DNA from 2 places in the Actinoplanes sp. NPDC020271 genome. Region 2 is predicted to be linked to the other one. Evidence: riboswitches for the same ligand, from Rfam matches in the RefSeq annotation. Region 2 holds a riboswitch; the other holds the start of a gene.

Region 1 (10,557 bases), on a different contig from region 2:
AGACGCGGTCGAACATCAGCCGGAGCAGCTCGTCCTTGTTGGACACGTGCGCGTAGAGGCTGGACGGCCCGGTGCCGAACTCGGCGGCGACGCGGCGGGTGCTGACCGCGTCGATGCCCTCCGCGTCGGAGATGCGCAGCGCGGCGTCGATGATCTGCTCACGGTCGAGCTGCACGCGGGTGGGCCGCCGTTCGGGGAGCGGCTGCCAGGGGGAGGTCTTCATCGCTCTCTAAATTAGTTGACGTGAACAGTGTTCGCCACTAAAACAGTGTTCGTGACAACGAACAGTGTTCAAACAGAGCGGCTCACGACGGAGCCGTATCGCTATCGGTGGGTCGCGCTCTTCGTGATCCTCGCGGTCGAGGTGATGGACCTGCTCGACTCGCTGGTCACCACGATCGCCGGTCCGGTGATCCGGGCCGAGCTCGGCGGGTCCTACAGCTTGATCCAGTGGCTCGGCGCGGCCTACACGCTGGCCATGGCGATCGGCCTGCTCACCGGCGGCCGGCTGGGTGACATCTACGGTCGCCGCCGGATGTTCCTGATCGGTGCGGCCGGCTTCAGCCTCGCGTCGCTGGCCTGCGCACTGGCCCCGGCGCCCGGCTTCCTGGTCGGCGCGCGGGCGGTGCAGGGCCTGTTCGGCGCGCTGATGCTGCCGCAGGGCCTGGGCATGTTGCGCGAGATGTTCGCCCCGGCCGAGCGGGCCAAGGCGTTCGGCGCGTTCGGCCCGGTGATGGGCCTCTCCTCGGTCGGCGGCCCGATCCTGGCCGGCTGGCTGGTCGACGCGGACTACTTCGGCGCCGGCTGGCGGATGATCTTCTTCATCAACCTGCCGCTGGGGGTCTTCGCGGTGATCGGCGCGCTGAAGTTCCTGCCCGAGTCCCGCTTGGAGCGGGCACCCCGGCTGGACTGGCTCGGCGTGCTCTTCGCCGCTGGTGGCGCTTTCCTGCTGCTCTACCCGCTGGTGCAGGGCCGGGAGTTGGACTGGCCGGTGTGGACGTTCGCCATGCTGGCCCTCGGCGTGGTCGCGTTCGGCCTGTTCGGGGCGTATGAGGCCGGTCGTGACAAGCGCGGGCTCGACCCGCTGGTCACCCCGAGCCTGTTCCGCAAGCGGGCGTTCACCGGTGGTCTGGCGCTGGGCCTGATGTTCTTCGCGTCACTGATCGGCACCGGTCTGATCTTCACGTTCTACCTGCAGATCGGCCTCGGGTACACGCCGCTCAAGGCCGGTCTGACCACGCTGCCGCAGGCGCTGGGCATGGTGGCCGGCTTCATCGTGGCCGGCGCCGGCCTGGCCGAGAAACTGGGCCGCAAGCTGCTCCAGATCGGCACGCTGGTGATGGTCCTCGGGACGGTGGCTTTCGCCGCCACCGTGCACCTGGCCGGGGCCGGCATCACGCCGTGGCACCTGATCCCGGCGCTGCTGCTGCTCGGCATCGGCATGGGCCTGGCGATGGCGCCGTTCTTCGGCATCGTGCTGGCCGGCGTCGACGACGAGGAGAGCGGGTCGGCCTCCGGCGCGATCACCTCGGTGCAGCAACTCGGTGGGGCGTTCGGCATCGCCGTGCTCGGGACGATCTTCTTCGCGCTGCTGCCGGGCGCGGTCGGGCATCACGTGGACACGTCGGCCGGCCAGCTGCAGGGGATGCCTCCGGCCGCGGTCGCCGGGCTGCGCGCCTGCCTGACCGACCGGGTGGCCGAGGAGAACCCGGACGTGACCCCGCCGTCCTGCCAGGGGCTGCCGAGCGGTGGCCCCGACCTGTCCGGTTACGTCAGTGAGCAGGTCCGGGCCGGGTTCGAGGACACCACGATCCGCACCTCGGGCGTGTCGCTGCTGCTCCTGCTCGCCGCGTTCGGGCTGACGTTCCTGATGCCCCGCCAGGGCAAGCCGGAAGACGATCACTTGGGGTAGACGACGCCTGACCGCCCGCTGTAAAGGTGCCGGGTGCCGTCCGCCTCGTACCCGGTGTTGGGCGCGTCCAGCCAGACGATGTAGGCCGCGCCCGAGGTCAGCCCGGTGATCGTCGCGCTGACCGTGCAGCCGGTGCCGGCCGGGACGTTCGTCCAGGTCGGCTCCGGCTGCGGGCCGCTGACCAGTTTCTGCGACACGGCGGTGACCCGGTAGTTCGAGTCGTACTGCCGGGGCCATTCGACCTTGAAGCCGCCCGAGATCGGCGTCACCTCGACCGGGATCAGCACGTCCTCGGTTCGCGTGAACGTCTTGGAGCAGCTCGGGTCGGGCGACCCGGAGAGCGTGGCGACGCCCATCCGCGGCCGGGAGCCGAACGGTGACGGGGTCGGGGTGGGCACCGCGCTGCCCGTGACGAGCAGCTGCCAGGTGCTCCCCGGGGTGGGTGTCGCCGCGGTGCTCACCTGCTTGCCGCCGCCACACCCGGCGGTCACCAGTCCGAGCGCCGCCACTGCGATCAACATTCTGAGGTGCCGCACACCTAACGGTTCGGCGGATCACCCACGATGACTTAGCGGTGGGGTGAACCGCCACCCGTCGGCCAGCAACCGGTCGACCGCCCGGATCGCCCCGGTCAGCCGCTCCCGGTAACCGCCGGTCAACTCGATCCACGGCACCCCGCGGGTCGCCAGTTCGGCCCGGAAGCGCCCGGTCATCCACTGCCGCAGGTGTTCGCCGTCGCGCAGCCCGTCGTCCTCGAACGGCACCCCGGCGTCGCCGGTGAGCAGGTACAGGCCAGGGTCACGGACCAGTTCGCGGACCTTGGCCGAGGTGCTGCCCAGGTAACGCTCCTCCCAGATCGTGGTGGCGAACGCGTCGGTGTCGCCGAACAGCACCGGTGAACCGGCCCGGGCCAGGACGTCCTCGGCCGCGGCCTGTTCGACGGCGACCGTCACGAAGTCGTCGCGGTCCCAGGTGACGTCGAAAACGGTCGCGCCGGGCCGGGCGCGGCGTAGTTCGGCGAGTTTGCGTTCGGTCAGTTCACGGCCGAACTCCGGCACCCAACCGGTCGACGACCACACTCCGCCCCGGGTCCGGTAGTGCCGGGCCAGCGCCCGGGCCATGGTCGTGGTGCCGGTCGACTCGGCGCCGACCACGATCACCCGGCGGGTCAGCCAGGCCCGGACGCCCGGGCCGAGATGCCGCCAGTGGGCGATCGGGTCGGCCCGGATCGCGGTGCCGGAGACCGGAATCCGCTCGCGTCCGAGGTCGACCAGGACGGGCTCGGCGCCGAACCGGCGGGCCAGCTCCGCGCCGTACGCCTCGGAGGAGAACACCGCGTCCACCGGCTCCGGCCCGGCCGCGTCCCGGAAGACCGCCATGTGCAGGTCCCAGACGGCCGGGTCGGCGTAGTCGATCGGGTGGTCGTCGTGGACCCCGGCGAACCGGACGTGCGGCTCGTGGGCCTCGCGCAGCCACTCCAGGCGCAGTTCCAGCGGGATGCTCTCCCGGGACGAGGGCGCGACCACCACGGTCACCCGCTCGCAAGCCCGCGCGGCGGCGTCGATGAGGGCGTGGTGACCGGCGTGCGGCGGGTAGAACTTGCCGACGATCAGACCATGACGGAACGTCACGCGAGCACCGCCCGGCGCCACGCCCGGAGCCCCAGCACGCACAGAGTGAGGAAGGCCACATACAAAATCGCGGTCAGCCAGAGACCCTTGTAACCGTACAGCGGGATGTAGATCACATCAGCGGCGATCCGCAGCCACCAGTTCTCCAGCAGTTTCCGCGTCTGCCCGTACGTCGCCAGCAGCGAGAGTGCGGTCGTCAGCGCGTCCGCCAGCGGCACGGTCGACCCGGTCAGCCGGTCCAGGAACAGCCACAGTCCACCGGTCAGCAGCACCCCGGCCGCCGCCAGCGCGAGCCATTCGGCACCGGTGGTGGCCCGCACCGCGAGGCTCGCCCGGTCCGCACCTCCGTGCAGCCAGGCCCACCAGCCGTAGCACCCGAGGATCACGTAGACGACCTGCAGTCCCATGTCGGCGTAGAGCCCGGCCGCGCCGAACACCACCATCAGCAGCAGGACGTTGAGGATGCCGAGCGGCCAGTTCAGGATGTGTTGCCGGACCAGCAGCCCGACGTTGAGCAGGCCGGTGCCGAAGCCGAGCACCTCGGCCCAGGTCGTGGCCACCCCGAAGGCGGTCAGTGCGGTGCTGTTCAACCAATCGATCACGGGGACAGCATCGCCGAGGCGGTGACTATTCGGGGAGCAGGCGGTGCCCGGCCATCTCCAGTTCGCCGTCGTGGATCAGCGTGACCGGCGTGTTCAGCCCGGACGTGTCGTCCTGCAGCACGACCGCGTCACCGTCGATCCGGTACGTGCCGTGGGGGCGGCTGCGCCGGCCGGCGACTTCCCCGGCGTACGTCCCATCGGTCTTGATCTGCAGTTTGACGGTCCCGTCAAAGCTGCGCCACGCGCCGACCACCGCGGCCCCGGTGATCACCCGGGGGCGTTCCGGGACCACGCCGAGGCCGTCCTCGGTGGTGCGGCCCATGGCGATGGCCAGCATCGCGGCGGCGTCCAGGATCGGGGTGTCGACGTGCGGGGAGTTGGAGTGCATGACCCTCTCGTTCGGCCCGCACGTCGGCCACCGGCAGAGATCCCTGAGTTGTTTCTAGGTTGCCCCGCCGCCCTTGAGCGAGCCGAGCACGGCGGCCGCCATCTTCTCCAGGTAGTCGTCGCTGACCGGCTGCCGGGAGACCGCGAGCCGCCAGTAGAGCGGGCCGAGGATCAGGTCGACCGCGATGTCCGGGTCGGTGCCCTCAGGCAGCTCACCGCGGGCGATGGCCTGCCCGACCAGCTTCTCCCCCACCGACTGCTGGTGGATGCGGAGCACCCGCTGGAGGGTCTCGGCGATCTGCGGGTTCCGCGCGGCCTCGGCCATCAGGTCGGGGATGATCTGCGAGGCGACCCGATGCTGCAGCGCGCGGCTGACGATCATCATCAGGAGATCGAGGTCACTGGCGAAGCTGCCGGTGTCGGGGACTGGCACCTTTCTCCCGGCGACATCCGTGATGATCTCCAGTACCATTTCAAGCTTGTTGCTCCAGCGTCGGTAGATCGCGGTCTTGCCGACGCCGGCTCGGCGGGCCACGGCTTCGATGGAGAGACGGCCGTAGCCGACCTCTGCCAACTCGCTCATGACCGCGTTACGAATCGCCACGGTGATGTCATTTCGGAGCACCGCCGCTCCGGCCGGTGCGCGCTTCACTGTCGCCACCGGGTAACTATAGCGCTACGACGTAACGGTTGCGTTCCGCCGCGTCCTCGGATACCGTTCCCTCGACGTCGATACGAACCCGTACCATCGGCGTCGGCGGACGCCTGTCATGCTTCTAGCTGTGCCTGTAGGCGAAACACCGGAGTCCGCCGCCTCGTACCGGCAGACGAGATCGGAGCACCACTCCATGCCAGAGACAGCGGTTGCCGATACCGCTCCCGCGGTTCCCCTCAAGGAACTCGCGCGGCGGCACGGCCTCAGCTCTTCCGGACGGCTGGTCGGACCGTTCGAGTACCTCAGCCAGCTCTGGGGTTACCGGCATTTCATCACCGCCCACGCCAAGGCGAAAACCGTCTCCGCGCTGGGCACCACGCACCTCGGGACGCTGTGGCAGGTCCTGACCCCCGCGTTGAACGCGTTCGTGTACTACATCATCTTCGGCGTCATCATCGGCACCGGGGCGAACAGCACGAACTTCATCGCGTACCTGTGTATCGGGGTCTTCGTCTTCGGGTTCTCCCAGACGGTGGTGGGCCAGGGCGCCAACGCGATCACCGGGAACCTGGGCCTGATCCGGGCGCTGCACTTCCCCCGCGGCAGCCTCCCCCTGTCGACCGTCCTGGTGGAGATCCGCAACTTCATCACCGCGCTCGGTGTGCTGGTCATCATCGTGCTGTTCACCGGTGAGCGACCCAACCTCGAGTGGCTGCTGATCGTCCCGGCGCTGCTGCTCCAGTCGCTGTTCAACACCGGCCTGGTGCTCTTCTTCGCCCGGCTCGGTTCCAAGTTGCGCGACATCAAGCAGCTCATCCCGTTCATCATGCGTTTCTGGATGTACGCGTCGGCCGTGCTCTACCCGGTCACCCGGTTCACCGAGCACCTGCACGGGTGGAAGCTGCACCTGATCGAGGCGAACCCGATGCTGGTCTTCATCGAGCTCTACCGGCATTCGCTGATGGAGAACGTGACGCTGGCCGGCAGCCCGCGACTGCTCTGGACCGAAGCGGTGATCTGGTCCCTGTTCGCGAGCGTCGGCGGCTTCCTCTACTTCTGGCGCGGAGAGAAGGGCTACGGTCGTGGCTGACAGCGAGAAGATCCCCACCGTCGTCGCCGACGACGCACACATCGTCTACCGGATCGTCGGTGCGATCGGGGCGAACCAGACCAGCCCGCTCTCCGCCCTCAAGCGGATCGTCACCAAGACCAACTCGACCAACGTGCGCGAGGTGCACGCGGTCAAGGGCGTCAGCTTCGTGGCCTACAAGGGCGAGGCGATCGGCCTGATCGGCAGCAACGGCTCGGGCAAGTCGACCCTGCTGCGCGCGGTCGCCGGCCTGCTGCCGGTGGCCAAGGGTGCGATCTACGCGGCCGGTCAGCCGTCGCTGCTGGGCGTCAACGCCGCCCTGATGAACGACCTCTCCGGTGAGCGCAACGTCGAGCTGGGCTGCCTGGCCATGGGCATGACGCCGGAAGAGGTGAAGGAGAAGAAGCAGTCGATCATCGACTTCTCCGGGATCAACGAGCGCGGTGACTTCGCCTCGCTGCCGATGCGGACGTACTCGTCCGGCATGGGCGCCCGGTTGCGCTTCTCGATCGCCGCGGCCAAGAAGCACGACGTGCTGCTGATCGACGAGGCGCTGGCCACCGGTGACGCGAAGTTCCGCCGCCGCAGCGAGGCCCGGGTCCGCGAGCTGCGCAAGGACGCCGGCACGGTGTTCCTGGTCAGCCACAGTGAGCAGTCGATCCGGGACACCTGCGAGCGGGTGATCTGGCTGGAGTCCGGCGAGATCCGGGCCGACGGCGAGACCGAGGCCGTGCTCAAGGAGTACGAGAGCTACATGAAGAAGTAGCCGTTGCACGAAAGAAGCGCCCGGGCCGTCGGCCCGGGCGCTTCTTTCGTGGTCAGGTGACCGAGAGATGCACGTGGTTCGTATGGTCGGTCGACGGTGTGCCGCCGGCACCGCTGTACGACTTCCACCCGCTGCTCGGCAGCCAGATCCGTTTGAACCAGATCACGTAGAGCACACCGAGCGTGTCCGAGTTGTGGATGAAGTAGTTGGCCAGGTTCGTGCCGTACGTCTTGCTGGCGCCCGTCGCCACCCCGCCGAACCCGTCCTTGTCGGCGGCGAAGTCGCAGGCCCGGCCCTTCGGATGCTCCCCGCTGTTCTGGTGCCGGAAGCAGGCGACGTAGCGGGTGAAGCCGGCTTTCTGCGCCTGCTTCATCGCGTAGAGCAACCGCGGGGTGATGCAGCCCGTGGTGGTCGGATCGTCCACGGTGCAGCCACCGGCGAGGCTGCCGGACGGTTTGTCGGCGTCCGAGCCGCTGCCACCGGAGCTGCCCGAGTCGTCGTCACCGGTGTCGCCGCCCTGGTTGGCTTCCTTGAGCGCCTGCTCCGCCTGGGTCTTCTTCTTGGCCATCACGTTGAGCTGGCGCTGCTGGTCGAGGACGGTCGCGTCGATCGCCGCCTTCGCCTTGACCTGGTTGTCCCGGGTGGTCCGCAGGTCGGAGATCGCCTGGTTCTGCCGCTCGGCCACGGTGGTCAGCAACTGGGCGCGGTCCAGGAAGCCGTCGGACGTGTCCGCGCTGAGCAGCGCGCTCAACGGGCCGAGCCGGCCCATCGTGTACGCCTGCGCGGCGTACTTGTCCAGCGACGCCTGCTGGGGGGCGATCTGGGCGTCCAGCTCCTTGAGCGTGGTGGCCAGCTTCGTCTGCTGCGTCTTGGACGTCTGCAACTTGGTCTTGGCGGTGACGTAGCCCTTGGAGGCCTCGTCGAGCTTGTCGAGCAGGGACTTGGAGCCGCCCTCACCGTCGTCGCCGGACTCCCCGGGCGCGGCGAGGGGCCGGGGGGCCGCGAGCGCCGGTGTGCCGGCACCGGCTATCCCGCATGCGGCGACCAGCAGCGCGAGAACGGCCACCCATCGTCGCCGCACAGTCACATGCTGCACTGGCTGTTTCCTTCCGTCGGCCGCCGGTCGGGTTAGCTGACGGGTTCGGGACGAAGGAAATCCCTACCGCTGGCGCGGATTCACCCCGGAAGAAATGTGGATCCCCGGCTCGCTCGTTGTTGCGATTAGGCGGCGGTTCCCGGGCGGGAACCGGGACCGACCATACCCACTCGATCGAGGAATCGACAGTTCTCGTACTTATTGCTATGCCTCGGTCACGAGGGGTGACGCCCATTACAGAAAGTCGTTGCAAGGTAACGGCTTTGACGGTTTCTCTGACCCTGATGCCGAGTGATATCTCAGGTAAACTGGCCGCCGGTCCTGCCAGGACGGCACCGCCCCCGAGTTGCCGGCAGGCCGCCGCCCAATCGCCGAAAGGCGAGCCGGGGAACCAGGTAGTTGGGGTGAATCCGCTTTGCGCGGTAGGGATAGCTTCCGTCCCGAACCCGTCAGCTAACTCGGTCGGCGGTGACTAGGAAGGATTGTTGATGACCGCACGTCCCCGCCGGTGGCTGATGCTTGCCCTGGCGCCGCTCGTGGCGACCACGATATTTGTGGCACCCGTCACGCCGGCACTCGCCGCGCCCAGCGGCGGCTCGTCGACCCCCGCGGAGGGTGACGATGACGACGATCTCTCCGCACAACTCGAAGCGACCAACCGACGGTTCGTGAACGCCAAGGCGGCCTACGAGACCTCGGCCAAGAACCTGAAGACGCTCAACACTCAGAAGGCGGACGCCGAGAAGCGCCGCGACGCGCTGATCCCCGAGGTCAACGCGATCGCCCGCCAGCAGTATGAGTACGGCAACCTCAGCACGCTGAGCTTCCTGCTGCAGGCCGACGACTCGTCCGACTTCATCAAGAAGGCCGTCTCGCTCGAGGAGATCAACAAGCTCCACGACGCGAAGCTGAACGAGCTGAACAGCGCGTTGGCGACGATCACCGACAGCGTCACCAAGATCGCTGCCGAGGTGAAGAACCAGAAGACGCAGCTGACCATCCAGCAGAAGCAGCACGACTCGGCGGAGGACCAGCTCGAGCTGCTCGGCGGTGGCACCGGCATCAACAAGACGATCACCAACGGTTTCGTCGACGCGACCTCCAAGGTTGCCGCCCCGGCACCGCGCAACTCCGACGGCGGTTTCTCGCCGGAGTCCTGCAACCAGGACGACCCGACGACCGACGGCTGCATCACCAAGCGGACGCTGCACCTCTATCAGGAGGTGAAGAAGGCCGGCTTCAACCGCTTCGTCGGATGCCATCGTGACGGCGGTCCGTTCGAGCATCCGAAAGGCCGGGCCTGCGACTGGTCACTGCAGAACAGTGGCTTCTCGGTCGCGCACAACGACGACATGATGAGGTACGGGAACGACCTCACCGCGTTCCTGGTGCGTAATGCCGACAAGCTCGGGATCTACTACGTGATCTGGTACAAGCAGATCTGGTTCCCGGCGACGAACAACTGGCATGCCTATCACGGCCCGAGCGACCACACCGACCACGTGCACGTGTCGTTGTTGTAGCGCTCCCCGCCGCACGGAAAAGCCCCCGGTCCTTCGCGGACCGGGGGCTTTCTCGTTCGTACGGGGAAATCGGGCTCTTGATCGTGACCGTGGATCAGGGATGCGGGGTGGCCCGGCGAACCGGAGCGCGGCCCGCGGGCTGCGTCGGCGCGGGACCGACCGGCCCGGCCGACGGGATCGGCATGGTCACCGGGCGCACCTGGGTCACCTCGATCTCCTTGCCGTGGTGCAGCAGCGTCAGGCGAGCCGAGCCACCGCCGTTGCGCAGGGAGTAGGTGACCTCGTCGGCGGTGACGTTGACCCGCAGGCGCAGGCCCCGCCAGAGCAGCGAGAAGTCCAGGTTGTTGATCCGGCTGGGCAGCCGCGGCGCGAACGCCAGCTGACCGTTGAAGTCACGCATGCCGCCCAGGCCCGCGACCAGCGCGATCCACGAACCGGCCAGCGACGCCACGTGCACGCCGTCCCGCGCGTTCTGGTGCAGGTCGTGCAGGTCCATCAGGGCGGCCTCGCCCAGATAGTCGTGGGCCAGCTCCAGGTGACCGGTCTCGGCCGCCATCACCGCCTGGATGCACGCCGACAGCGAGGAGTCCCGGACGGTCCGCGCGTCGTAGTACGCGAAGTTGCGGGTCTTCTCCTCCGGGGTGAACGCGTCGCCCCGGATGTACATGGCCATCACCATGTCGGCCTGCTTGACGACCTGCTTGCGGTAGAGGTCGAAGTACGGGTAGTTCAGCAGCAGCGGGTAACCCTCCGGCGGAGTGTTCTCGAAGTCCCACTCCTCCAGCCGGGTGAAGCCCTCGCACTGCTGGTGGACGCCGAGCTCCTTGTCGTACGGGATGTGCACGGCGGCCGCCGCGTCCCGCCAGGAGGCGGCCTCCTCGTCGTCGACCCCGAA
Region 2 (10,557 bases):
CGCCAGCAGCATGCGCCCCAGGTGGGCATCCGGGACCAGCATCAGATCCAGCTCGGCCGGCACCGTTCGGGCAACCCGCCGGAGAAGAATGTCGCCGGCTGACTTCAGTGTCAGAACCAAATCCTTGGCGGCATCGGTATCGCGGTCGTGGTCGCCGTCATCGTCGGAATCGTCGGCTTGCGATGTGCTGCGGGCCCGGTCAGTCCTGCTCGTCGTGAGCCGACTCCGACGGTCGTCGCCGGCGCAGCGGTGTGCTCAGCTCGGTGACGAACAATCCGACCACGAAGAAGCTCGCGCCCGTGGCGACCCATGCGCGCCAGCCGCCGTCGTGGATGACGCTGGGTCGCAGGATCACGGTCAGGACCAACATGAATCCGAGAACGAGAAGGTTGCTGGATTTCTTCTTGCTCACCATTGCCACTTTCTGCGGTACGCGATCGGCCGGCATCGGCTGCTCGGCAGGTTCCGGGTCCACTTGTCGAACGCGTCGCAGGCGATGCTGTTGATCCACCTGCCTGCGGGAACACACAGATTTGATGCGAACAGCTGAGGTGATTGCCGAAGGCGAACCGGCTTGGCATGATGCGCGATTATGCCGATGACTCGTCGCGGCCTGCTCGGCGCCGGGCTCACCGCGGCCACCGCCCTGATGACCGGCTGCGAGAGCAGTTCCTCACCCTCGCAGACAGCTCGTGGCACCGCAGGCGATGCAGCGACGACACCGGTGGCCGCCAGCACAGCAGTTGCGCCCTATGTCGCGCCGCTGAAAGCGGTCCTCACCAAATACCTGAAACCCACCGAGGCCAACCCCAAGCACCCCACCTATGCCGGGGCAGCCGCCGTCGTCATGGTCGACGGCAAGGTGACCGCCACTCTCGCCGTGGGTCACGCGTTGCGCTACGCCGCCGGTCCGGTTCAGCTGCCCGCGTCCAAACGGGTGGCGATGCGCACCGATTCGATCTTCGACCTTGCCTCGCTCACCAAGGTCTACACGTCCATCCTGCTGCTGCAGCAGGTCGACAAGGGTCGTGTCGACCTCGACGTTCCGGTCGTGCGGTATCTGCCCGGCTTCACCGGTACCGGCAAGAACAAGATCACGGTACGGATGTTGCTCACCCACACCAGCGGCCTGCCCGTCGGCGCGAGCATCAAGGGACTGCCGTCGCAGGCCGCCAAACGTGCCGCGGTCCTGGCCACCCCACTGGTCAAGGGGGCGACGCCCGGCACGGTGTTCCGTTACTCCAGCGTGGGACTGATGGTGGCGGCGCAACTGGTCGAGAAGGTCACCGCAACCACCCTCGACGCAGCCCTGAAGACCGGTATCACCACACCACTCGGGCTGCGCGGCACCGGCTTCACCCCACTGACATGGCTGAGCAAAACCCAGCAGGCCGCGCGGCTGGCTGCCACCGACGCCCGCACCTCCCGCGGCCTGCTACGCGGTGTCGTCCACGACGACGTCGCGAACCAGATGGGCGGCATCATCGGCAGTGCCGGAGTGTTCGGCACCGCCTACGACGTCGCCGTCATCGGCCAGCTGCTGCTCAACGCAGGCACCTACGGCGGCAAACGCCTGCTCTCCACCGCGATCGTCAAAGAGATGCTCACCAACCAGAACAAAGGACTGCCCGCGGTCGACCCGGAACGGCCGGGCCGCCCCTCCTACCACGGACTGGGCGTCACCCTGCGCCAACCATGGTTCATGGGCACTCTCTCGTCCGCAACCACGTTCGGGCACACCGGCTTCACCGGCACATCCCTACTGGTCGACCCGAGCCGCAAACTGGTGCTGTCCCTGCTCACCAACCGCGCTCACCCCAACTGGACCTGGGCGAACCCCGACCCCATGCGCGCCGAAGCCGCCACCACCATCGCCAAGCACCTATAACCCGGGACGATTCGAAAGGACCCGAATCGACGCTCGACGACATCGGCGAAGCCGGCACCATTCACGCTGGAGTCGAGGCCGCATTCACGCCATGGTCGCGCACCTGGCGAGCGTGGGCCGACGCAGAGCAACAGGCCGGACGACACCCGTGACTGCTACAACAGGCTCGAAGAACTGCGCCGACAGGCCACCGAACTGGCCGACACCCACGGACTCGTCCTCGGCCCGGGCCTTTCACCGCGGCGCTCCGTTTCGCAACGGGAATGATCATGGGGTAGACAGTCTCAGTGGCTGTTGCGCGCTTCGACATGAGCTGGACCATCACTAGTTCCGCTTGGGCTCGGTTCACGTGGCAAGCAGACGATTACGAGCTGAGGATGAACACGTCATACCTCGACAGGAGCCTGGAGAATCTCTTGCGGGCGGCACGGGACCTGCAGATAGGGTCCAGTGCTACGACCGCCGGTATATACGGCATGCCCAACGGCTACATGTTCCAGTTCGGTGGAGCGGCGGAGGACGTGTACCTACAGATCCTTCACATGCCGGACCTCCGACAGGACGACCCTTGGATCGGCGTCACTCGGGTCTGGGACGAGCGGATCTCTGTGGCAGCCTTTATCCGGGCCACCATCCGTATGACGCAGGCCGTATCTGACGCAGGTGCCGGAGACAGTTACGGCGGCCTGTGGGGGAACCGTCCCTTTCCGGCGCAAGAGCTCGCTGTGCTGAAGCAGAGCTCGGGTGCGTAAGGGTTCCTGGTCGACGACCTGCCCACCGCCGAGGACGTCGTCCAGGAGAGTAGGAAGCGGGGCGTGGTTCCTCGCCGTTCCCGACGACTCCGATCCCTGCAGAGCTTCCTGGCCCCCGCTGATTCGGTTCGGCGTGGGCCGGGTGCGCGGGCACGGTCGGCTGGTCACCCCAGCGGGCGCGTTACCGCCAGGGCGTGTCCGCAGCCGAGCCGGGCTGATACGGGTGCCGGGTATCTTGCACGGCATGAGTGAGGCGAAACCGGCCGGGCCGCACGGGTATTCGGCGGAGAAACAAGCGCTGATGGCCCGGCTGAAGCGGGTCGAGGGGCAGATCCGCGGACTCCAGCGGATGGTCGACGAGGACACCTACTGCATCGACATCCTGACCCAGATCTCGGCCGCCAAGAGCGCCCTGCACGCGGTAGCCGTCGGCTTGCTCGAGGACCATCTGCGCCATTGCGTGGTCCACGCCGCCGTCGAAGGCGACGTGGACTCGAAGATCAAGGAGGCGAGCGCGGCGATCGCCCGGCTCGTGAAGTCCTGAGCCGGGTCCAATCCATTCGCGGGGCTGCTGCGCGGTCCGGCCCGGGCCGACCGGCCCGATCGCGTGCTGCTGCCGTCTGCCCTCGTGGGGTGCGGTGACGATCGGTGCGGCCGCAGCCGGGACCGGTGTGCGCTGGTTGTGCAGTCGGGCACGGCACGACCGGTTGAAAAGTCCTGTTGTGGCGATTCGGTTGCGTCGCGGCGGCGACCGCCTTCGGGTGCGATCCTCGGCGCAACGGACATCACCTGCGTATCCCACTCGGTGACCCTCGATTGCGGGAGGTCATCGGTTCGGGCAATGAGGGCCGGACGGTCGGCCACGATCAACGGGCCGACGGTCGCCTGGAACGCGCCGTGCCGGGGAACCCAGCCGAGGCTACTCACAGCGACCGCACAGATTTGAAGTGTTCCCTTTCACAGATCAAAACCACTCTGGGTCTACCATCCGTGAGCAGAACGTACTGACAAACTTCGCACCGGTCTTCCGAAACGGACACACATCGGCATGGCCGTCACTATGAGTGAGCATTCTGGGGAACCGGGGCGGTCGCGAGGTGGGCTATCAAGGAAGGGCGGCGGGCACAGGCTCGCCGGTCGCGCCGACCTGGACCACGCCGAGCCCTGCCCCGGTCCGGCGGCGCGAACCCGCATGACGAGTCATGAGGCAATCGGGGGCAGGGACGGGGGAACCACTATCGGTCCTCGACCGGCACGCCGTACTGCGGCGACCGGGACATGAGGACCTCGGGGTGAAGCCGCCAGCGTGCGGCCGGGCAACCTTCGCGCCCGAATCCGACAGCTAACCTCGCAGGCGTGCCGGAGGGATTCCTTCACCGTGCGCGTAAGTACCCTGAGCCGGCCCGCCCGTACCCTGGGAGTCGGCACCATCGCCCTGTCCGTGGGTCTCGGTCTTCTCACCGGCGGGATCGGCTCACCGCAGTCGGCCTCCGCCGCGACCCCGTCCTCGGCCGTCGCCACCACGCAGGTGTTTCCGCAGACCAGCGTGGCATTCAGCCAGAGCGGCATCACCGTCAAGGCGGCGGCGTACCAGGCCGCCCGGTCCAAGGCGGCAGCGTCCAGGATGGCCGCGAACCGGATCATGACCGAAGCGGCGAAGCACAAGGGCAAGCAGTACAAGTTCGGCGCCGCCGGGCCCAAGCGGTTCGACTGCTCGGGCTACACCATGTACGTCTACAAGAAGGCAGCGGGCAAGAAGCTGCCGCACAAGGCGAACCTGCAGCAGCGATACGGCAAGGCCGTCGCCAAGTCCCAGGCCCGTCCCGGTGATCTGATCATCATCCGGTCCGGCACGCGCGGCACGCACGCCGGCATCTACGCCGGTGGCGGCAAGATGTGGGCGGCCCCGCGAACCGGCAAGACGGTGACCAAGCAGAAGATCTGGAGCACGAATTACGTGGTCCGGCGCCTGGTCTGAGTCGGTCCTCCCGACGGACCACGCTTCGCGGCCGGGCTTCACACAGCGCCGCCTGCACCCGTCTCGGTGGGTGCAGGCGGCGCTGTCGTACGGCTTACGTCGTGATGCTGGTGAAGCGGCGCAGCCGCAGGCTGTTGGCGACGACGAACACCGAGCTGAACGCCATCGCCGCGCCGGCGATCATCGGGTTGAGCAGGCCGGCTGCGGCCAGCGGCAGGGCGGCCACGTTGTAGGCGAAGGCCCAGAACAGGTTGCTCTTGATGATGCGCAGGGTGCGCCGCGACAGCCGGATCGCGTCGGCGGCGGCCATCAGGTCGCCGCGGACCAGGGTCAGGTCGGACGCCTCGATCGCGGCATCGGTGCCGGTGCCCATGGCCAGCCCGAGGTCGGCCTGGGCCAGGGCGGCGGCATCGTTGACGCCGTCACCGACCATCGCCACGACCTTGCCCTGCTCCTGCAGCCGTTTGACGACGTCGACCTTGTCGGCCGGAAGGACCTCGGCGATCACCTCGTCGATGCCGACCTGCGCGGCCACGGCCCGGGCGACGGTCTCGTTGTCGCCGGTGAGCAGCACCGGCGACAGGCCGAGCGTCCGCAGCTGGGCCACAGCGTCGCGGCTGGTCGCTCTGACGGTGTCGGCGACAGCGAGGACGCCGCGGACCTGGCCGTCCCAGCCGGCGACCACGGCGGTCTGTCCCGCCGCGTGGGCGGCGGTGACAGCGTGCTCGACGTCGGCGGGCACGCTCAGCCCGGCCTGGCGCAGCAGCGCCGGGCGGCCGACGTGCACGGTGTGACCGTCGACGGTGCCGGTGACACCGAGGCCTTCGGTACTGGCGAACCCGGTGACCGGTGGTAGCGGCGCGCTGTCGGCGGCGGCCGAGGCGATCGCCTGGGCGATGGGGTGCTCGGAGGCGGCTTCGACCGCCCCGGCCAGGCGCAGCAACTGCTCACGGTCGACGCCGGCGGCGGGCACCACGTCGACCAGGCTCATCCGGCCGGTGGTGACCGTGCCCGTCTTGTCCAGCACGACGGTGTCCACGGTCCGGGTCGACTCGAGCACCTCGGGGCCCTTGATCAGGATCCCGAGCTGCGCGCCGCGTCCGGTGCCGACCAGCAGCGCCGTCGGCGTGGCGAGGCCGAGCGCGCAGGGGCAGGCGATGATCAGCACGGCGACGGCGGCGGTGAACGCGGCGGTCCACCCGGCGCCGGTGCCGACCCACCAGCCGAGCGTCGCGACCGCGAGGGCGATCACGATCGGCACGAACACGCCGGAGATCCGGTCGGCGAGCCGTTGCACGGCGGCCTTACCGGTCTGGGCCTGCTCGACCAGTTTCGCCATCTGCGCGAGCTGGGTGTCGGCGCCGATCCGGGTGGCACGCACGATCAGCCGGCCGCCCGCGTTGACGGTCGCACCGACCACCGGATCGCCCGGGGCGACCTCGACCGGCACGGACTCGCCGGTCAGCATGCTCGCATCGACGGCCGAGGTGCCGTCCTCGATGACGCCGTCGGTGGCGATCTTCTCGCCCGGCCGCACGATGAACCGGTCCCCCACAGCGAGGTCGGCGACCGGGATCCGGCGTTCGGTGCCGTCGCGCAGCACCGCGACGTCCTTGGCACCGAGCTCCAGCAGGGCGCGCATGGCGGCTCCGGCACGGCGCTTGGAGCGGGCTTCGAAGTAGCGGCCGGCGAGGATGAACGTGGTGACCCCGACGGCGGCTTCCAGGTAGATGGCGCCGGCCCCGTCGGAGGCGCCGATGTCGAGGGTGAACGGGTGCGTCATGCCGGGCGTGCCGGCGGAGCCGAAGAACAGCGCCCACAGTGACCAGCCGAACGCGGCGATGGTGCCCATGGAGATGAGGGTGTCCATGGTCGCGGCGCCGTGGCGCAGGTTGGTCCAGGCCGCCTGGTGGAACGGCAGCCCGCCCCAGACGACGGCCGGCGCGGCCAGGGTCAGTGACAGCCACTGCCAGTAGGTGAACTGCCAGGCCGGCACCATCGCCAGCAGCACCACCGGCAGGCTGAGCAGGATAGCGGTGAGCAGCCGGGTCCGCAGGGCGTGCAGTTCGTCGACCGGTTGCGCCTGTTCTGCCGCATCGTCGCCGGGTCGCTGTGGTGGCGGCGGGAGCTTCGCGGTGTAGCCGGTCCTCTCGACGGTGGCGATCAGATCCTCGGCGCTCACGCCGTCGGGGTAGGCGACGCTGGCTTTCTCGGTGGCGTAGTTGACGGTGGCGACCACGCCGTCCATGCGGTTGAGTTTCTTCTCGATCCGCGCGGCGCAGGAGGCACAGGTCATGCCGCCGATCGACAGCTCGATCCGGTTCGGGGCCAGGGGCAGCGGCCCGGCGACGGATGCCATGACGCTCTCCTTCTAGTCGTGGGTGTGGCCGTCGGCGCCGTGCCCGGACGGACTCGGCGTGGCGGAGGCGGCCGGTGGTGCCGGGCTCGGCACACCGGTGACCGTTCCGGCAACGGCGGTGAACTCGGCGGTACGGACCTTCCCGTCATGCTGGAAGTCCAGGTACAGCCGGTAGGCGCCGGTGGACGGCACTTCGGCTTGGAAGGCGACGTCAGGGCCGGCGGTGGTGCGGCCGTCGCTGGGTTGCCCGTCCGGGTGTACGTGCAGGTAGGCCAGGTCGCCGTCGCGCAGCGCGACCAGGTGCCCGTACGCGCCGAGGTAGGGCTGCAGGTCGGTGACCGGCCGGCCGTCCTTGCTGACCGACAGGGTCAGCTGCGACGACGTACCGGGCGTCAGGTCACCGGTGAGGGTGACCGTGTAGCCGTCGGCCGTCGTGGTCCGCGACGCCACCGGCAGTGGGGTGGGCTGGTAGTCGCCGGCGGCGGGAACATCGGCGCCGAGGACGAGACCGTCATGGCCGGTGGGCTGGAAGTCGGCGAAGACCCGGTACTGCCCGGCGGCGGGCACCGCCAACCGGACCGACCAGGTGCCGTCGGCGCCGAGTGCGGGGTGTACGTGCTGGAAGCCGGACAGGTCGCGGCGGACCACGATCAGGTGCAGGTCCTTGTCGTGGCTGGTGGTGTAGCCGGTGACCGGCCGGGTGTCGGGCCCGGTGATCTGGAACCGGAAGTCCTGCGGTGCCCCGGTGGACAGGGTGGTCAGCGGGGTGAGGCGGTAGCCGTCCTGACTGATCTGAAGCCCGGCCGGCAGTGCACCGGCCGGCTCAGCCGCAGCGGCGGGAGTGGTGTGCCCGGCGTGGGCTGCGGACGGCTCGGCGGCGCGGGTCGGCCCGGCGACGTGGCCGAGGCCGAGGGCGGCCGTGAACACGGCCGCCAGCCCGAGCCCGAAGCCGCCGAGTTTGCCGGCGGTGTTCACGGCTCAGCTCGCCAGGGCGTAGCCGGCCTCGTCGACGGCCGCGGCGACCGCGGCCTGCTCGAGAGGCTGGTCGCTGGTGACGGTGACCGCCCCGGCGGGCAGGTCGACCTGGACATCGGTCACGCCGGGCAGCTTGCCGATCTCGGTGCTGACCGAGTTGACGCAGTGCGAGCAGGTCATGCCGGTCACGGTGTAGGTCTGGGTCGCCATCACGATCTCCCTCAGCTCTGGACGACGGACGGCACAGTGCCGCCCTCCAACCACCACCATACCCGTACCCCCCTAGGGTATGTGAGCGCGGGGAGTCGTGACCGGGCGGCACGATCCCACGCTGCGATTTCTCGCCGACAAGCAGCAGCAACCGACGCGCCTGCCCGGCGTCATCGGCGCAGCCTGCCGGGGAATGCCCGGTAGGGCAGCGGCCGCGCCACCGCGGCCGCTCACCGCCGGGTGAACACTCACCGCGGAAGGCCGGCACCGCCGACAACGATGATGACGCCGGCCGCCGCGGCGGCCAGCAACGTCAGAACCGGGCCCCGCCGCAGGCCGAGCGTGAGGATGGCGGCGCCGGCGAGCACCGCGTACTGCCATGGCTCGTTCAGGGCGCGGATCAGCGGAACGGCGGAGCCAAGGATCGCACCGACAGCGGCGGGCCCGGCTCCGTCGAGGAACGCCCGTACGCGCTGGTTGCCGCGGAGCCGGTCGAAGCGGTCGGCGCCGAGCAGGATGAAGGTGAACGACGGGCTGAATGCGACAGCGGCGGCGAGCAGGCCGCCGCCCAGTCCCGCGGCGGCGTAGCCGACGACGGCGACGGTGTGCACGACCGGGCCAGGGGTGATCTGGCCCAGCGCGACGGCGTTGAGGAACTGACCGGCGTTCATCCAGTGGTGCCGGCCGACCGCGTCGGCCTGCATGAGCGGGATGATCACGAATCCGCCGCCGTACGACAGCGCACCGACTTTCAGGGCGGTCCAGGCCAACGGGAGCAGAACCCCGCCGCCGAGGCCTGCCGCGGCGAGCACCGGAACGGCGACCACCGGCCGAGGTTCGCCAGCAGGTGCGCGCTGGGCCAGGACCTCGGCGATGCCGCAAGCGATGAGCAGCAGTACCAGCCACGGCCCGACGGCCGCTGCGGCGGCTCCGCCGATCAGCAGGTAGATCGACCACCGCACCCGGTTGCTCTGCTGGGCTGCCCGTTTCCATCCGGCCGGGATCAGGCTGGTGCCGGCCTGCAACGCGATCGCGGCGACCGCCGCGCCGGCACCGGCTCCGGCGGCTTTGACCCAGGTCGGCGGGTCGCCGAGAAACAGCGCTGCGAGCGCGAGGATCGCGATCAGGCCGGGCAGGATGAACGCCGCCCCGCCGACCAGCGCACCGGCTCGGCCGCGGACCCGCCAAGCACAGAAGATCGCGAGCTGCGTGGAGGCGGGGCCGGGCAGCAGGTTGCAGGCCGCGATGGCGTCCTCGAACTCCTGCGCGTCCAGCCACTTCCGGTCGTCGACGCAGAGTTTGCGCAGCAGGGCGATATGCGCGGGCGGGCCGCCGAAACCGATGAAGCCGATCCGGCCCCATTCCTCGAGAACCGTCCGCAGATCAGCGCGGTGCGTGGTGGCGGGAAGATCAGGCACGGGCGGGCTCGAACAGCTCGACCGGGTTGCCGGCTGGGTCGTCCATGACGATCTGGCGGCCGCCAGGCCCGCTGATGACCTCACAGCGGAACCCGACGCCGGCCGCTCGGAGCCGAGCCACTTCTGCGTCGATGTCGGCGACGATCAGGTGGATGCGGTTCCAGCCGCCAGGCTGTGGACGGCGTCCGTCGGGCATGGCGCGCCCGGCGGAGCTGGCCGGGCCGGACAGCAACAGCCGCAGGTTGCCGCGCCGCACGTCGGCGAACGCGGGCAGGAACGTGGTGATCGGGGTGAACCCGAGATGTGCGGTGTAGAAGTCGAGCGCGGCGGCAACGTCGTCGACGAGGTAACGCACGCTGACGGTGCCGTCTTCGGACGGATCGTTCATGACGTCTTCTCCAGACGATGGGCGAGGGTGTGCAGGAGGAAGCCGATGCGACTGGCGAGTTCGTCGGCGACGCGCTCGAACGCGGCGGGCCCGTCCGGCGCGGCGCCCGGGTCGGCGATGCTCCAGTGCAACGGCCGGGGATGGCCGGGGAACTCGGGACAGACTTCCTTGACCCGGTCGCACAGCGTGATCACCATGTCGAACCGGTGGCCGGTGAACTCATCGAGGTGTTTCGGCCGGGCCGCGGCCAGATCGATGCCGCGGACCGCCATGACGCTGACCGCGCGCGGATGGATCGGCTTCGGTTTGCTCCCGGCGCTGAATGCCTGCACGGACCCGTCGGTACGGTCCCGCAACAGCGCTTCGGCCATCTGTGACCGCGCGCTGTTGCCCGTACACAGGAACAACACCCGCCCGGTCCCCGGGACGGCGGGCGCAGCCCCGGTCAGCCGCAGCCCTGGGTGCAGGGCGGCGCCGGCGCCGGACAGCAGATCACCGCAGCGGGCAAGGTCGAGCGAGTAGTAGGTGTCACGGCCGTCGGCGCTGCTGCGCCGCGCGGTGACCAGCTCAGCCTTGCGCAGTTTGCCCA

Evidence for each region. A riboswitch is a leader RNA that binds a small molecule or an ion and turns the genes downstream of it on or off. The one in region 2 is predicted to bind cyclic di-AMP.
Region 1: linked by a shared signal. The riboswitch ahead of ACH442_RS41555 (coiled-coil domain-containing protein) and the one ahead of ACH442_RS16590 (C40 family peptidase) in region 2 are both predicted to bind cyclic di-AMP.

Annotation. Positions count from the first base shown of each region.
Region 1 is NZ_JBIRWQ010000032.1:43,157-53,713, forward strand. Features, by position in the region: gene ACH442_RS41505 (TetR/AcrR family transcriptional regulator) at 1-223, opposite strand, end outside; gene ACH442_RS41510 (MFS transporter) at 275-1,912, shown strand; gene ACH442_RS41515 (hypothetical protein) at 1,900-2,433, opposite strand; gene ACH442_RS41520 (AAA family ATPase) at 2,467-3,543, opposite strand; gene pnuC (nicotinamide riboside transporter PnuC) at 3,540-4,145, opposite strand; gene ACH442_RS41530 (Atu4866 domain-containing protein) at 4,171-4,533, opposite strand; gene ACH442_RS41535 (TetR/AcrR family transcriptional regulator) at 4,588-5,193, opposite strand; gene ACH442_RS41540 (ABC transporter permease) at 5,381-6,277, shown strand; gene ACH442_RS41545 (ABC transporter ATP-binding protein) at 6,270-7,043, shown strand; gene ACH442_RS41550 (coiled-coil domain-containing protein) at 7,096-8,124, opposite strand; cyclic di-AMP (ydaO/yuaA leader) riboswitch at 8,145-8,281, opposite strand; cyclic di-AMP (ydaO/yuaA leader) riboswitch at 8,491-8,624, shown strand; gene ACH442_RS41555 (coiled-coil domain-containing protein) at 8,628-9,662, shown strand; gene ACH442_RS41560 (glycoside hydrolase family 65 protein) at 9,757-10,557, opposite strand, start outside.
Region 2 is NZ_JBIRWQ010000006.1:320,384-330,940, reverse strand. Features, by position in the region: partial or broken gene ACH442_RS16615 (hypothetical protein) at 1-57, opposite strand, end outside; gene ACH442_RS16610 (hypothetical protein) at 200-415, opposite strand; gene ACH442_RS16605 (serine hydrolase domain-containing protein) at 593-1,888, shown strand; gene ACH442_RS16600 (hypothetical protein) at 2,266-2,640, shown strand; gene ACH442_RS16595 (metal-sensitive transcriptional regulator) at 2,885-3,184, shown strand; cyclic di-AMP (ydaO/yuaA leader) riboswitch at 3,836-4,012, shown strand; gene ACH442_RS16590 (C40 family peptidase) at 4,019-4,618, shown strand; gene ACH442_RS16585 (heavy metal translocating P-type ATPase) at 4,713-6,977, opposite strand; gene ACH442_RS16580 (hypothetical protein) at 6,990-7,952, opposite strand; gene ACH442_RS16575 (heavy-metal-associated domain-containing protein) at 7,956-8,162, opposite strand; gene chrA (chromate efflux transporter) at 8,411-9,580, opposite strand; gene ACH442_RS16565 (VOC family protein) at 9,573-9,968, opposite strand; gene ACH442_RS16560 (ArsR family transcriptional regulator) at 9,965-10,557, opposite strand, start outside.